Regions from separate parts of the Massilia sp. UYP32 genome, predicted to be linked through region 1. Evidence: predicted binding sites of a transcription regulator. Region 1 holds the regulator's gene; each other region holds the start of a gene.
What was found. Region 1 encodes sigma-54, which starts transcription at its own class of promoters, with help from an activator protein. Its sites were predicted from a motif close to TGGCANGNAANCTGCTTT; they were not measured.
Positions count from the first base shown of each region.

Region 1 (4,172 bases):
CCGTCGCGGGGCCCTTGAGCCGGCTCGGATCGAAGGCCGGCTGGTAATCCTGCGCGGCGGCGGCGCAGGACAAGGTCATCGAGATCAGCAAGGCAGGCAGGCGCATCGGGTTTCCTTTCAGGTCATGAAGACCCGATGTTCACACCTCACCGATATGGTGTCACGCAAAAATGGATATGCACGCAGCGGATTATGCGAGATGCCTGAGCGGATGCGCATGCTCCGGCCACACCGGGTCGAAGAAGCGCGCCACCATGTCGGGCGTCACCTGATCGAGCGAAGGCGGATTCCAGCGCGGCGCATTGTCCTTGTCGATGACGAGCGCGCGCACGCCTTCCAGCACTTCGCCATGCGCGAAGTTGTGACGCACCAGCGAACGTTCCATGCGCAGGCAGTCGGCCACGGACAGCTGCGCGCCGCGCGCCAGCAGTTCGTGGGTCACGCACATCAATAGGGGCGAGCGCTGGCGCATCGCCGCCAGGGCGCGCTGCGCGAACGGCGTCTCGTCGCCTTCGAGCGAAGCCATGATCGCGGCGACCGACGCGGCGCCGAAATGCGCATCGATCAGCTGGCGCTGGGCCTGCAGTTCGCCATTGCCCGCCTTCTGCGCGAACGGCGCCGCGAAAGCGCGGATCGCCGCCGGCAGGTCGGCGCCGGGTGTGGACGCGATCAGGGCATGCAGGGCCCGCAGTTCGGCGCCCGGCACGAAGACATCGGCCAGACCGATATGGAGCGCGTCGGCGGCGCCGATCGTCAGCCCGGTCAGGCCCAGGTAGTTGCCCAGCTGTCCGGGCGCATGCGACAGGAAGTGGCTGCCGCCGACGTCCGGGAACAGGCCGATGTTCACCTCGGGCATGGCCATCTTCGTGCGCTCGGTCACGATGCGCAGGCCGCAGTCCGGGCCGCCCTGGGCGATGCCCATGCCGCCGCCCATCACGACGCCATCCATGATGGCGATGTAGGGCTTCGGGTAGAAATGGATCAGGTGGTTCAGCGCGTATTCTTCGGTGAAGAAATCCTCGAGCAGCGCGCTGCCGCCCATCGGCGTCGCATGGCCGACCTCATGGAAGAAGCGGATGTCGCCGCCCGCGCACAAGGCCTTCTCGCTGCTGCTGGTCAGTACGACCGCGTCGACCTGCCCGTCATGCCGCCAGGCGCGCAGCACAGTGGTGAGCGCGCGCACCATCTCGAGCGACAGCGAATTGAGCGCCTTCGGGCGGTCCAGGGTGATGATGCCGGTGCGGTTGGCGACGCGGGTCAGGACGTGGTCGGTCATGGCGTAATCCGTAATGGAGAGACATGCATTTTACCGAACACACGAAACGCGTCATATCGGGGAGCTGGATGCAAAAAGGGCGTCCCCTCAGACGCCCTTAGCTAGTGTGAGCCCTGCGCCTGATCAGGCGACAGCAGCGTCTTCGCCGCCGTTTTCCGGCAGGCGTTTGATCGAGGTACGGCTATGGTCCTTCAGCATTTGCTTGTGTTTCAGAATCTGTCTGTCCAGCTTATCCATCAGCGTATCGATCGCGGCGTACAGGTCTTGCGCGACACTTGCCACGTGCAGGGTCTTGCCCGACACCTGGACGTTGATCTCTGCTTTCTGCCTTTTTTCTTTTTCAGTGAGGTTGTCGACGGCCAGGAAGACGTGGGTGTCGATCACCTGGTCGAAATGGCGAATGATGCGCTCGAGCTTATTCTGAACGTATTCACGGATGGCGGGGGTTACTTCGAGATGATGGCCACTGATTGTGAGGTTCATACACACTCCTTTGAAAAGGTTGCACCGTGTGGACCACACCAACGCGACAAGGCACGACGGGTGTGGACGGCGCAGTTACAAGGACTTGCGGAGGCTTACAGGGGGTATCTTGAGGGCTTCACGGTATTTTGCAACCGTCCGGCGCGCGATGACCATGCCTTGTTCCCCGAGCATCTCCGCGATCTTGCTGTCGGACAATGGGTTCCTAGGGTCTTCTGCTCCTGTCAATTGTGCGATGAGCGCACGGATTGCCGTCGAGGATGCTTCGCCTCCCGCCTCGGTGGCAACGTGGCTGCCGAAGAAATACTTCAACTCAAACATGCCGTGCGGGGTCAGCATGTATTTCTGCGTTGTGACACGAGAAATTGTGCTCTCGTGTAGGCCTAGTGTATCAGCTATCTCACGTAAAACAAGGGGCCGCATGGCAACCGCGCCATGGGAGAAAAAGTTGCGCTGGCGCTCGACGATCGCCTCCGCCACGCGCAGGATGGTGTCGAATCGCTGGCGCATATTCTTGATGAGCCACTTCGCTTCCTGCAGCTGCGCGCCCATCTGCGCTTCGCTCTTGCCCTGCTTGAGCAGGCTGGCGTACAGGCTGTTCACGCGCAGGCGCGGCATCACGTCCGGGTTCAGGGTGACCGCCCAGCCGCTCTTGGAACGGCGCACGATCACGTCCGGCACCACGTAGTCCGACACGTTCGAGGCGAACGCCGCGCCCGGATGCGGATTGCATTGGCGCACCACGGCCTGCACCTCGCGCAAGTCTTCGTCGTCGCAGTCGAGCGCTTTTTTCAGCTTGCTGTATTCGCGCTGGGCGAACCAGCTCAGGTAACCCTCGACGATGGTCAGCGCCATGCGCCGCGTCACCAGCGGCACGCCCGGCATGCGCCGGATCTGCAGCGCCAGGCACTCGGCCGCGCTGCGCGCGCCGACGCCCACCGGGTCCATGCTCTGCACCAGCGCCAGCGCACACCGTAATTCGTCGATCTCGATCTCGAGTTCTTCGGGCAGCCTGGCGTGGATCTCGTCGAGCGGCTCTTCCAGGTAGCCGTTGTCGTCCAGCGCATCGATCACCAGCTCGGCCAGCGCACGGTCGCGCGCCGACAGGATGGCTTCGCGCACCTGTTCCATCAGGTGTTCGCGCAGCGTGATGGCGCAGGCCTCCAGTTGCGGGCGGCCGTCCTCGTCCTCGCCGCCGCCGGACGATGGCGCGCCGCCGTCGCTCCAGTCGGCATCGACGCGTTCGTTGTCGGCGCCGCCCTCGAAACCCTCGCCCTCCTGCGCCGGCGCACCCTCGCCCTCGGCCTGCTGGCCGGGCGCCGGCGGCGCTTCGCCATTGGCGGGCGCATTGTTGATGGCGCCATCGGCCAGCAGGCGCACCGATCGGTCGAGCGGATCGTCGAGCCGCTCGAGCAAGGGGTTATCGCCCAGTATCTGCTCGATCTCCTGGTGCAGCTCGAGCGTCGACAGTTGCAGCAACCGGATCGACTGCTGCAGTTGCGGCGTAAGCGCGAGGTGCTGCGAAGTGCGAAGTTGCAGGGACTGTTTCATCTAGGCGTCGCTCACATGCGGAAGTGTTCACCCAGGTACACGCGGCGCACCGACTCGTCGGCGATGATGTCGTCAGGACGGCCGGAGGCAAGCACCGCGCCCTGGTTGATGATGTAGGCGCGGTCGCAGATGCCGAGCGTCTCGCGCACGTTGTGGTCGGTGATCAAAACACCGATCCGGCGCTCCTTCAGGAAGCGCACGATGCGCTGGATCTCGATCACGGCGATCGGGTCGACGCCGGCGAACGGTTCGTCGAGCAGCACGAAGCGCGGATTGGTCGCCAGCGCGCGCGCGATTTCCACGCGGCGGCGCTCGCCGCCCGACAGCGACAGCGCCGGATTCTCGCGCAGCTTCTCGATCTGCAGGTCGGCCAGCAGGGTGTCGAGGCGCTCGTTGATCTGGTCTTTCGACAGCGGCTTGCCGTTGTCTTTCTGCAGCTCGAGCACGGCGCGGATGTTCTCTTCCACCGTCAGCTTGCGGAACACCGAAGCCTCTTGCGGCAGGTAAGACAGGCCCAGTACGGCGCGGCGGTGGATCGGCAGGCTGGTGATGTCGGTGCCGTTGATGTCGATCGAGCCGGCGTCCGACGGCACCAGGCCGACGATCATGTAGAACGACGTCGTCTTGCCGGCGCCGTTCGGGCCCAGCAAGCCGACCACTTCGCCGCATTCGACCTGCAGCGACACGTCGCGCACCACCAGGCGCTTGCCATAGCTCTTCTGCAGGCCCTTGACGACCAGTGTGCTGCGATCGCCCAGCTCCATCGGAATCGCCGTCATTGGGCGCCTCCGGCGGGTGCGCGCTTGGGCGCCAGGATCAGGGTGCCGCGGCCGCCGCCGGCGACGCTCTTGCCGCTTTCGTC
Region 1 covers NZ_JBNDIK010000026.1:89,961-94,132, reverse strand. Annotated here, with positions in the region: gene ABIB42_RS20200 (DUF5694 domain-containing protein) at 1-106, opposite strand, end outside; gene ABIB42_RS20195 (enoyl-CoA hydratase/isomerase family protein) at 191-1,276, opposite strand; gene hpf (ribosome hibernation-promoting factor, HPF/YfiA family) at 1,400-1,759, opposite strand; gene ABIB42_RS20185 (RNA polymerase factor sigma-54) at 1,835-3,310, opposite strand; gene lptB (LPS export ABC transporter ATP-binding protein) at 3,322-4,074, opposite strand; gene lptA (lipopolysaccharide transport periplasmic protein LptA) at 4,086-4,172, opposite strand, start outside.

Region 2 (4,172 bases), on a different contig from region 1:
ATCGTGCCGGTGCGTTCGGCCGCTTCGCGATACAGGTCGATGCGGTTGACCTGGGCCGCCAGCGCCAGATAAGGAGGCGCTTCGCGCAGCAGGCCCCAGCGCCGGTGCTGGGTCATGAACCACATGCCGTCCGACAGCCACGGGAAGTTGGCCTCGCCGTCGGCGTGGAAGCGCAGGCCGTTGTGACCGCGCCAGCCGCCGCCTCCCCGGTGCTCGTCGATGTGGCTGCCGGCCAGGCAGAACTGCAGCGTCTCGCGGCTGGCGTTGACATAGGCGGGACTGGCCAGCACCTCGGCCGCGGCTTCGCGGTTGGTGCGCGAGGCGTCGAGCCAGCGCGCCGCTTCCAACAGCGCGGCAATCATGGCGCGGCAGGTGTTCGGGTGGCTGGCCGCGAAGGCGGCGCGCGTGCCGAGCGCCTTGCCCGGATGGTTCGGCCATATCTGTTCGCTGGACGCGGCCTGCACCCCGGCGCCGTCGCGCTGCGCGCGCTGGCCCCACGGCTCGCCCGCGCAGAAACCATCCATATGCCCGGCCGCCAGGCTGGCCGCCATCTGCCCGGGCGGCACCGTCACCGCCTGGCAGTCGGTGAGCGGATCGATGCCATGCGCGGCCAGCCAGTAATACAGGAACATCGCGTGGTTCCCGGTCGGGAAGGTGTGGGCCAGGGTCAGCTTGCGCCCTTTCTCGTCCACCTCGCGCCGCAGCAGGCCGGGATCGCGGGCGGCGTTGGCGAGCGCGCGCGACAGCGTGATGTTCTGGCCGTTCTGGTGCAGGTTCATCAACACCGCCATATCGCACTGCTGGGTGCCGATGCCGTTCTGGATGCCATACACCATCCCGTACAGCGCATGGGCCGCGTCGAGCTGCTGGCCGATCAGGCGGTCGCGCATGGCGGTCCACGACAGCTCGCGGGTGAGCTCGAAGCGCACGCCATACTGCTCGTCGAAGCCGAGCACCGACGCCATCACCAGCGGCGCGCAATCGGCCAGCGGCATGAAACCGATGCGGACGGTCTCGATCTCGGGCCGGTCGGTGCCGGCGATCCAGGCGCCTTTGCCTGCCAATGTCATACGTCTCCTTGTCCTTGTATATAGTAAAGCGTGGCCTAGCCCAGCAGGTCTTCCACGTCGATCAGGCGCTGCGCGACTTCGGCCAGCTTCAGGTTCTTGTTCATCGCCAGGGTGCGCAGGCGCTGGTAGGCCTGCTCCTCGGTCAGGCTGTAGCGGTTCATGAGCAGGCCCTTGGCGCGATCGACGGTCTTGCGCTCCGCCAGCTTCTGGCGCGTGTCGCTCAGCTCGTCGAGCAGCTTCTGCTCGCGCCGGAAGCGCGCCAGCGCCACGTCCAGCACCGGCTTGACGCGTTCGGCCTGCAGGCCGGCCACGATATAGGCCGAGACGCCGGCGTCCATCGCCGCGTCCATGCTGGCCGGCGCATCGTCTTCGGTGAACAGGACGATCGGCCGCCGCGCGTCGCGGGTGGCGATCACGATGTGCTCGAGCACGTCGCGCGCGTCGGACTCGCTGTCGGCGATGATCAGGTCGGGCTGCAGCTGGGCGATGCGCTCGGGCAGGAAGACGTCGGCCGGGAGCGAGGCGATCAGGTCGTAGCCCGATTCGAGCAGGCCGATGCGCAGCGCCGTGCTGCGCCGGGCCTGCGCGGCCTGGGCGGCATCCGGGTCGATGCCGGGTGCTGTTGCGGAAAGCACGACGACGATCCGCAGGTGTGGTGAAGCACTGTCTCGCGATTTCATGTGCTTACGATATGCAAGATTCGCACCAGGCGCGAGCATCGACGATTGCCCATGCCCTTCTTATGCAAAACCCCTTGGCCGAGATATTCGCATGACGAATATCTTGCATGAGAGCAACTTTGCAACCATTCATCAGACGCATCGCTGGAATCACAAATCTAAAGTTTGTTTATGACGGAGACGCCCCTATACTGCAACGCAACATCGAAGTATTTATCTTAGGGGAACTATCATGACTGCAGCCATCCAACGCACCAGCTTCTTCGCGGCAGCCATCTCGGCCATCCGCAGCTTCTCGCAAGAACTCTACGTCGCCCACGGCGGCTACGCTCCGGCAGTGCGGGGTTGATCATGCACCCGCTCGAATATATCACCATCGCCCTGGCCGTCGTGGCCGTGGCAGCCCGCGTTTCCATGTTCCTGCCGCGTCCGCCAAAGGGTCCGTTCAAGGCCATGTAATTCATGTGCGATTGCGGCGCACCATCGTCGCAATACCCGCTCCGCCTCTCGCGCCGGCCGTACTGACGTACCGCCGGCGCTTGTCTTTACAGCAAAAAAAACCTGTCATATTTCGCGGTCGCGGTGAGTGCCTGCGCTAGAATGCATGCGCATTTCTGGCAAGCATCTTTGGCAACCAAGCCATTTCTCACTCATCAGACTCCACATGCGAACACCTGCACTTACCCTGTTTGCGGCCTCTTTCGCCGCACTGATCGCGCTGCCGGCGGCGGCATCCACCCCCATCACCCTCGACCAGGCCATGAGCCATCCAGACTGGATCGGCACCCCGGTGGAAGACGCCTGGTTCAGCTGGGACGGCAAGCAGGTGTACTACAAGCAGAAGCGCACCGGCTCGCCCGTGCGCGACGTGTTCCAGGTCGCGGCCGGCAAGGCCCGGCTGGTAGCCGATGCCGAACTGCCGAAGATCGACAGCGCCGACGTGGTCTACAACCGCAACAACAGCCGCATGCTGGTCCTGCGCAACAACGACCTGTTCGAGCGAGACCTCAAGTCGGGCCAGCTGGTCCAGGTCACGCGCGGCGCCAGCCGCATCACCGCCGCCCAGTACACGGCGGACGAACGCGCGGTCCAGTACCGCATCGGCAACGACTGGTATGTGTGGGACCGCGGTAGCCGTGTCACCGGCCCCGCCGCCCTGCCGCGCGCCGCCAAGGACCCGAACGCGCCCGAGGACGATCCCTACCGTTCGACCGAACTGCGCCTGATCGAGCACCTCAAGCGCCAGAAGGATGACCGCGACGCCCTGCGCGCGCGCGCCGACGAACTGCGCCGCGCCGACGCCTCGATGGCGCCAAGCCCGGTCTACCTGGGCGACAAGGTCACCATCGAAGGCAGCTCGCTCTCGCCCGACGGCCGCTGGCTGCTGGTGGTCACCGCCGCCAAAAGCGCCGACAAGGGCCGCGCCGGCAAGATGCCGCGCTACGTGAACGAGTCGGGCTACGAGGAAACCGAAGACGTGCGCACCCGCGTCGGCCGCAATATGCCGGTGCCGCATGCACTGAAGCTGGTCGACCTGCGCACCAACAAGGTGCAGGACATCGCCTTCGACGCGCTCCCGGGCGTCAACGTCGACCCGCTGGCCGAGCTGCGCGCCGCCGCCAGGAAGGACCCGCTCAAGGGCAACCGTCCGGTGGTCGTCTCGGGCGGCCGCAACGCGATCGACTGGAGCGCGAACGGCGCCAACGTCGCCGTCATGCTGCGCGCGGTCGACAACAAGGACCGCTGGATCGCCAGCGTCGACCTGGGCGCCGCGAAACTGAAGCCACTGCACCGCCTGACCGACGGCGCCTGGGTCAACTACGACAACGCCGAATTCGGCTGGCTGCCGGACAACCGCACGCTGTGGTACCTGTCCGAGGAAAGCGGCTACTCGCACCTGTACACCAAGGACAGCGCCACCGCCGCCGCCCCGCGCGCCCTGACCACGGGCAAATGGGAAGCCAGCGACGTGCGCTGGACCTATGACGGCAGCACCGCCTACATGCTGTGCAACCGCGAGACCCCGGGCGACTACGAAGTCTGCGCCGTCGACGCCAACGGCGCGAATGGTGCGACCAAGGTACGCGAAGTGACGAAGCTCGATGGCGTCGAGAAGTTCGCCCTGTCGCCGGACGAGAAGAAGCTGCTGGTGCACTGGTCGTCCAGCTACACGCCGATCCAGATCGCGACCGTGCCGGTCTCGGGCGGCGAAGCGAGCAAGCTCACCGACACCCGCACGCCGGACTTCAAGGCGCGCGAGTGGATCCAGCCAGAGTACGTGGCCGTGCCTTCCAGCGCCGGCGGCGATCCGGTGTGGGCCAAGCTGTATCGTCCGGCCCAGCTCGAGCCGGGCAAGAAGTATCCGGTCGTGATGTTCGTGCACGGCGCCGGCTACCTGCAGAACGTGAGCAAGCGCTATCCG
Region 2 covers NZ_JBNDIK010000011.1:94,685-98,856, forward strand. Annotated here, with positions in the region: gene ABIB42_RS10560 (CmpA/NrtA family ABC transporter substrate-binding protein) at 1-1,070, opposite strand, end outside; gene ABIB42_RS10565 (ANTAR domain-containing response regulator) at 1,106-1,750, opposite strand; gene ABIB42_RS10570 (S9 family peptidase) at 2,415-4,172, shown strand, end outside.
Region 2: the regulator sigma-54 is predicted to act here: its motif matches at 1,761-1,778, upstream of ABIB42_RS10565 (ANTAR domain-containing response regulator).

Region 3 (4,172 bases), on a different contig from region 1:
CTGCTCGGCCTGCGCCGACTGCGGCATCAGCGAATACTGGACCCGGACATCGAGCATGCGGGCCGTGTTTTCGGCGCGCTCGGTGTAGCGGGCCATCCAGAACAAGTGGTCTGCGGTGCGGCTCAACATCTTAGTTCTCCAGTATCCAGGTATCCTTGGTGCCGCCGCCCTGCGACGAATTGACCACCAGCGAACCTTCCTGCAGCGCCACCCGGGTCAGGCCGCCCGGCACCATCGACACGGTCTTGCCCGACAGGACGAAGGGACGCAGGTCGATATGGCGCGGCGCGATGCCCGATTCGACATAGGTCGGGCAGGCCGACAAGGCCAGCGTGGGCTGGGCGATATAGCCGTCCGGGTTGGCGATCAAGCGCGCGCGGAAGGCCTCGATCTCGGCGTGGGTCGAGGCCGGGCCGACCAGCATGCCATAGCCGCCGGCGCCGTGCACTTCCTTCACCACCAGCTCGGGCAGCCGAGACAGGGTGTAGGCCAGGTCTTCCTTTTTCCGGCACTGGTAGGTCGGCACGTTGTTCAGGATCGGCTTTTCGCCCAGGTAGAATTCGATCATGTCCGGCACGTAGGGATAGATCGACTTGTCGTCGGCCACCCCGGTGCCGATGGCGTTGGCCAGGCCCACCCGCCCCGCGCGCACCGCGTCGAGCAGGCCCGGCACGCCCAGCGTGGACTCGGGGCGGAAGGCGCGTGGATCGAGGTAGTCGTCGTCGATGCGGCGATAGATGACGTCGACCTGCTTCGGCCCGCGCGTGGTGCGCATGTAGACGGTGTCGTCGCTGACATACAGGTCTTGCCCCTGCACCAGCGCCACGCCCATCTGCTGGGCCAGGAATGCGTGTTCGAAATAGGCCGAGTTGTGCATGCCCGGCGTGAGCACGACCACGGTCGGGTCAAGCGGTCCGTCCGGCGCCACGGTGCGCAGGTTGTCGAGCAGCAGGTCGGGATAGTGCTCGACCGGCGCCACGCGGTTGCTCGCGAACAGGGCGGGAAACAGCCGCATCATCATCTTGCGGTTTTCCAGCATGTAGGACACGCCGGAAGGCACCCGCAGATTGTCTTCCAGGACGTAGAACTCGCCCTCGCCCGCGCGCACGATGTCGACGCCGGCGATATGGGCATAGATGTTCGAAGGCACCTTGACGCCCTGCATCGCGGGCCGGTACTGCGCATTGTTCAGGATCTGTTCGGAAGGGATGACGCCCGCCTTCAGGATATCCTGGTCATGGTAGACATCGTGCAGGAAACGGTTCAGCGCGGTCACCCGCTGCACCAGGCCGGCCTGCAGCCGGGCCCATTCGGCGGCGTCGATCACGCGCGGAATGATGTCGAACGGGATCAAGCGCTCCTTGCCGGCGTTGTCGCCGTAGACGGCAAAGGTGATCCCCACCCGCTGGAAGGTCAGCTCGGCTTCGGCACGTTTTTGCGCGATCAGTTGCGGCGACTGCAAGGCAAGCCACCGCGCAAACGCGTCGTAGTGAGGCCTTGCAATTGCCGCAGAGGAATACATTTCATCGTAAAAGTTCGGCATCGGATCCTCCAGTGGCATAGGTGCAATCAAGAAACGTGCCAGCTCGGCGACGCCGCACGAGAGAATTATATTGCGGGTATGAATCATGCTTGTGCACAGTTGAAACAGGTATATATCGATGTGCTGGTATCGTTCGTGACCACCCCTATAAAGGCACTCCCGCATGGCTATCCGTATCGCGCTGCACCACAAGACCAGTTACCGCTACGACCGGCAAGTCGCCCTCTCGCCGCATGAGGTGCGCCTGCGTCCGGCGCCGCATGCGCGCACGCCGATCCTGTCGTATTCGCTGTCGGTGCTGCCGCAGGAGCATTTCATCAACTGGCAGCAAGACCCCTACGGGAATTACATCGGCCGTTTCGTGTTCCCGGAAAAAACGGATACGCTCGAGTTCACGGTCGACCTGGTCGCCGACATGACCGTCATCAATCCCTTCGATTTCTTCATCGAACAATATGCGGAGCATTTTCCCTTTGTCTATCCCGAGCAGTTGCAGGGGGAACTGAGCGCCTACGCGCAGCCCGAGCCGGCCGGCCCGCTGCTGCTGGCATGGGTAGAAGCGGCGCGGCGCGAGCTGCTGGCGCAGCCGATGAACACCACCGACTTCCTGGTGGCGATCAACCAGCGCCTGCAGCGCGACATCGCCTATCTGCTGCGCATGGAACCGGGCGTGCAGACGCCCGAAGACACGCTCGAGAAGCGTTCCGGCTCCTGCCGCGACAGTGGCTGGCTGCTGGTGCAGATCCTGCGCACGATGGGACTGGCGGCGCGTTTCGTTTCCGGCTACCTGATCCAGCTGCGCGCCGACCAGGAGGCGCTCGACGGTCCGAGCGGCGCGCTCGAAGACTTCACCGACCTGCACGCCTGGACCGAGGTGTACATCCCCGGCGCCGGCTGGATCGGGCTCGACCCGACCTCGGGCATGCTGGCCGGCGAAGGCCATATTCCGCTCGCCTGCACGGCGCTGCCCTCGTCGGCGGCGCCGGTGACGGGCTTCAGCGACAAGGCCGAGGTCACCTTCATCCACGAGATGACGATCACCCGCATCCATGAAGACCCGCGCGTGACCAAGCCGTATTCGGACGCCGACTGGGAGGCCATCGACCGCCTGGGCCGGCAGGTCGACGCCGACCTGCTGGCCCAGGACGTGCGCCTGACCCAGGGCGGCGAGCCCACCTTCGTCTCGATCGACGACATGGACGCGCCGGAGTGGAATACCCAGGCCCATGGCGAGCGCAAACGCGCGCTGGCCGGCACGCTGGCGCAGCGGCTCAAGAATCATTTCGCGCCCGGCGGCCTGCTGCACTACGGCCAGGGCAAATGGTATCCGGGCGAACCGCTGCCGCGCTGGGCGCTGAACATCTTCTGGCGCGTCGACGGCGAGCCGCTGTGGCGCGACCCCGGCCTGTTTTCTAGCGAACACGTCGACGACGGCTATGACGCCGGAGACGCCCGCCGCTTCGCCGCCGCGCTGGTCGATGCGCTCGGCCTGCCCGCCGGCAGCGCCATCCCCGCCTATGAGGACGTGCTGCTGCAGGCCCAACGCGAGCAGGCGCTGCCGCCCAACCTCGATCCCCTGCGGGCAGACCTGGACGCGCCGGAGGAACGGCGCCGGCTGGCGCGCCTGCTCGAACGCGGCCTGGGCCAGGTGGCCGGCTACGTGCTGCCGCTGCAGGCCGCCGACGGCGCCGGCTGGCGCACCTCGGCCTGGCCGCTGCGGCGCGAACACCTGTACCTGCTCGAGGGCGACTCGCCGATCGGCCTGCGCCTGCCGCTGGCCACGCTGCCATGGGTGCCGCCGCGCGAACGCGATCCCGGTTTCGAGGTCGACCCGTTTGCCCCGCGCAGCGCCCTGGTGGCCGCGCACCACGCCGCGCAGCCGGCGCCGGACCGCGCGGCCGTCCAGCCGGCCTCTCCCTTCGCGCCGGACGCGCGCGAGGTGATCCACACCGCGCTGTGCGTCGAAGTGCGCGCCGGACGCCTGTACGTCTTCATGCCGCCGCAGCAGCGCCTCGAGGATTACCTGGCGCTGGCCGGCGCGGTCGAGGCCACCGCCGCCAGGCTCGGGATGAAGCTGCGGATCGAAGGTTATGCGCCGCCGCGCGACCCGCGCATCAAGCTGCTCAGCGTCACGCCCGACCCGGGCGTCATCGAAGTCAATATCCATCCGGCCGCGTCGTGGAACGAGCTGGTACACAACGTGACGACCCTGTACCAGGAGGCGCGCCTCACCCGCCTGGGCACCGAGAAATTCATGCACGACGGCCGCCACACCGGCACCGGCGGCGGCAACCACGCCACCCTGGGCGGCGCCAGCGCCGAAGACAGCCCGATGCTGCGCCGTCCCGACCTGCTCAAGAGCCTGATCACCTACTGGCAGATCCACCCGGCGCTTTCTTACCTGTTCTCGGGCACCTTCATCGGACCGACCAGCCAGGCGCCGCGCGTGGACGAGGCGCGCGACGACAACCTGTATGAACTGGCGATCGCCTTCCAGCAGATGGACAAGGTGCTGCCGACCCTGCAGCCGGGCGACAAGCCGTGGATGGTCGACCGCCTGCTGCGCAACCTGCTGGTCGACCTGACCGGCAATACGCACCGCGCCGAATTTTCGATCGACAAGCTGTAT
Region 3 covers NZ_JBNDIK010000033.1:2,492-6,663, forward strand. Annotated here, with positions in the region: gene ABIB42_RS22760 (alpha-E domain-containing protein) at 1-129, opposite strand, end outside; gene ABIB42_RS22765 (circularly permuted type 2 ATP-grasp protein) at 131-1,543, opposite strand; gene ABIB42_RS22770 (DUF2126 domain-containing protein) at 1,707-4,172, shown strand, end outside.
Region 3: the regulator sigma-54 is predicted to act here: its motif matches at 1,618-1,635, upstream of ABIB42_RS22770 (DUF2126 domain-containing protein).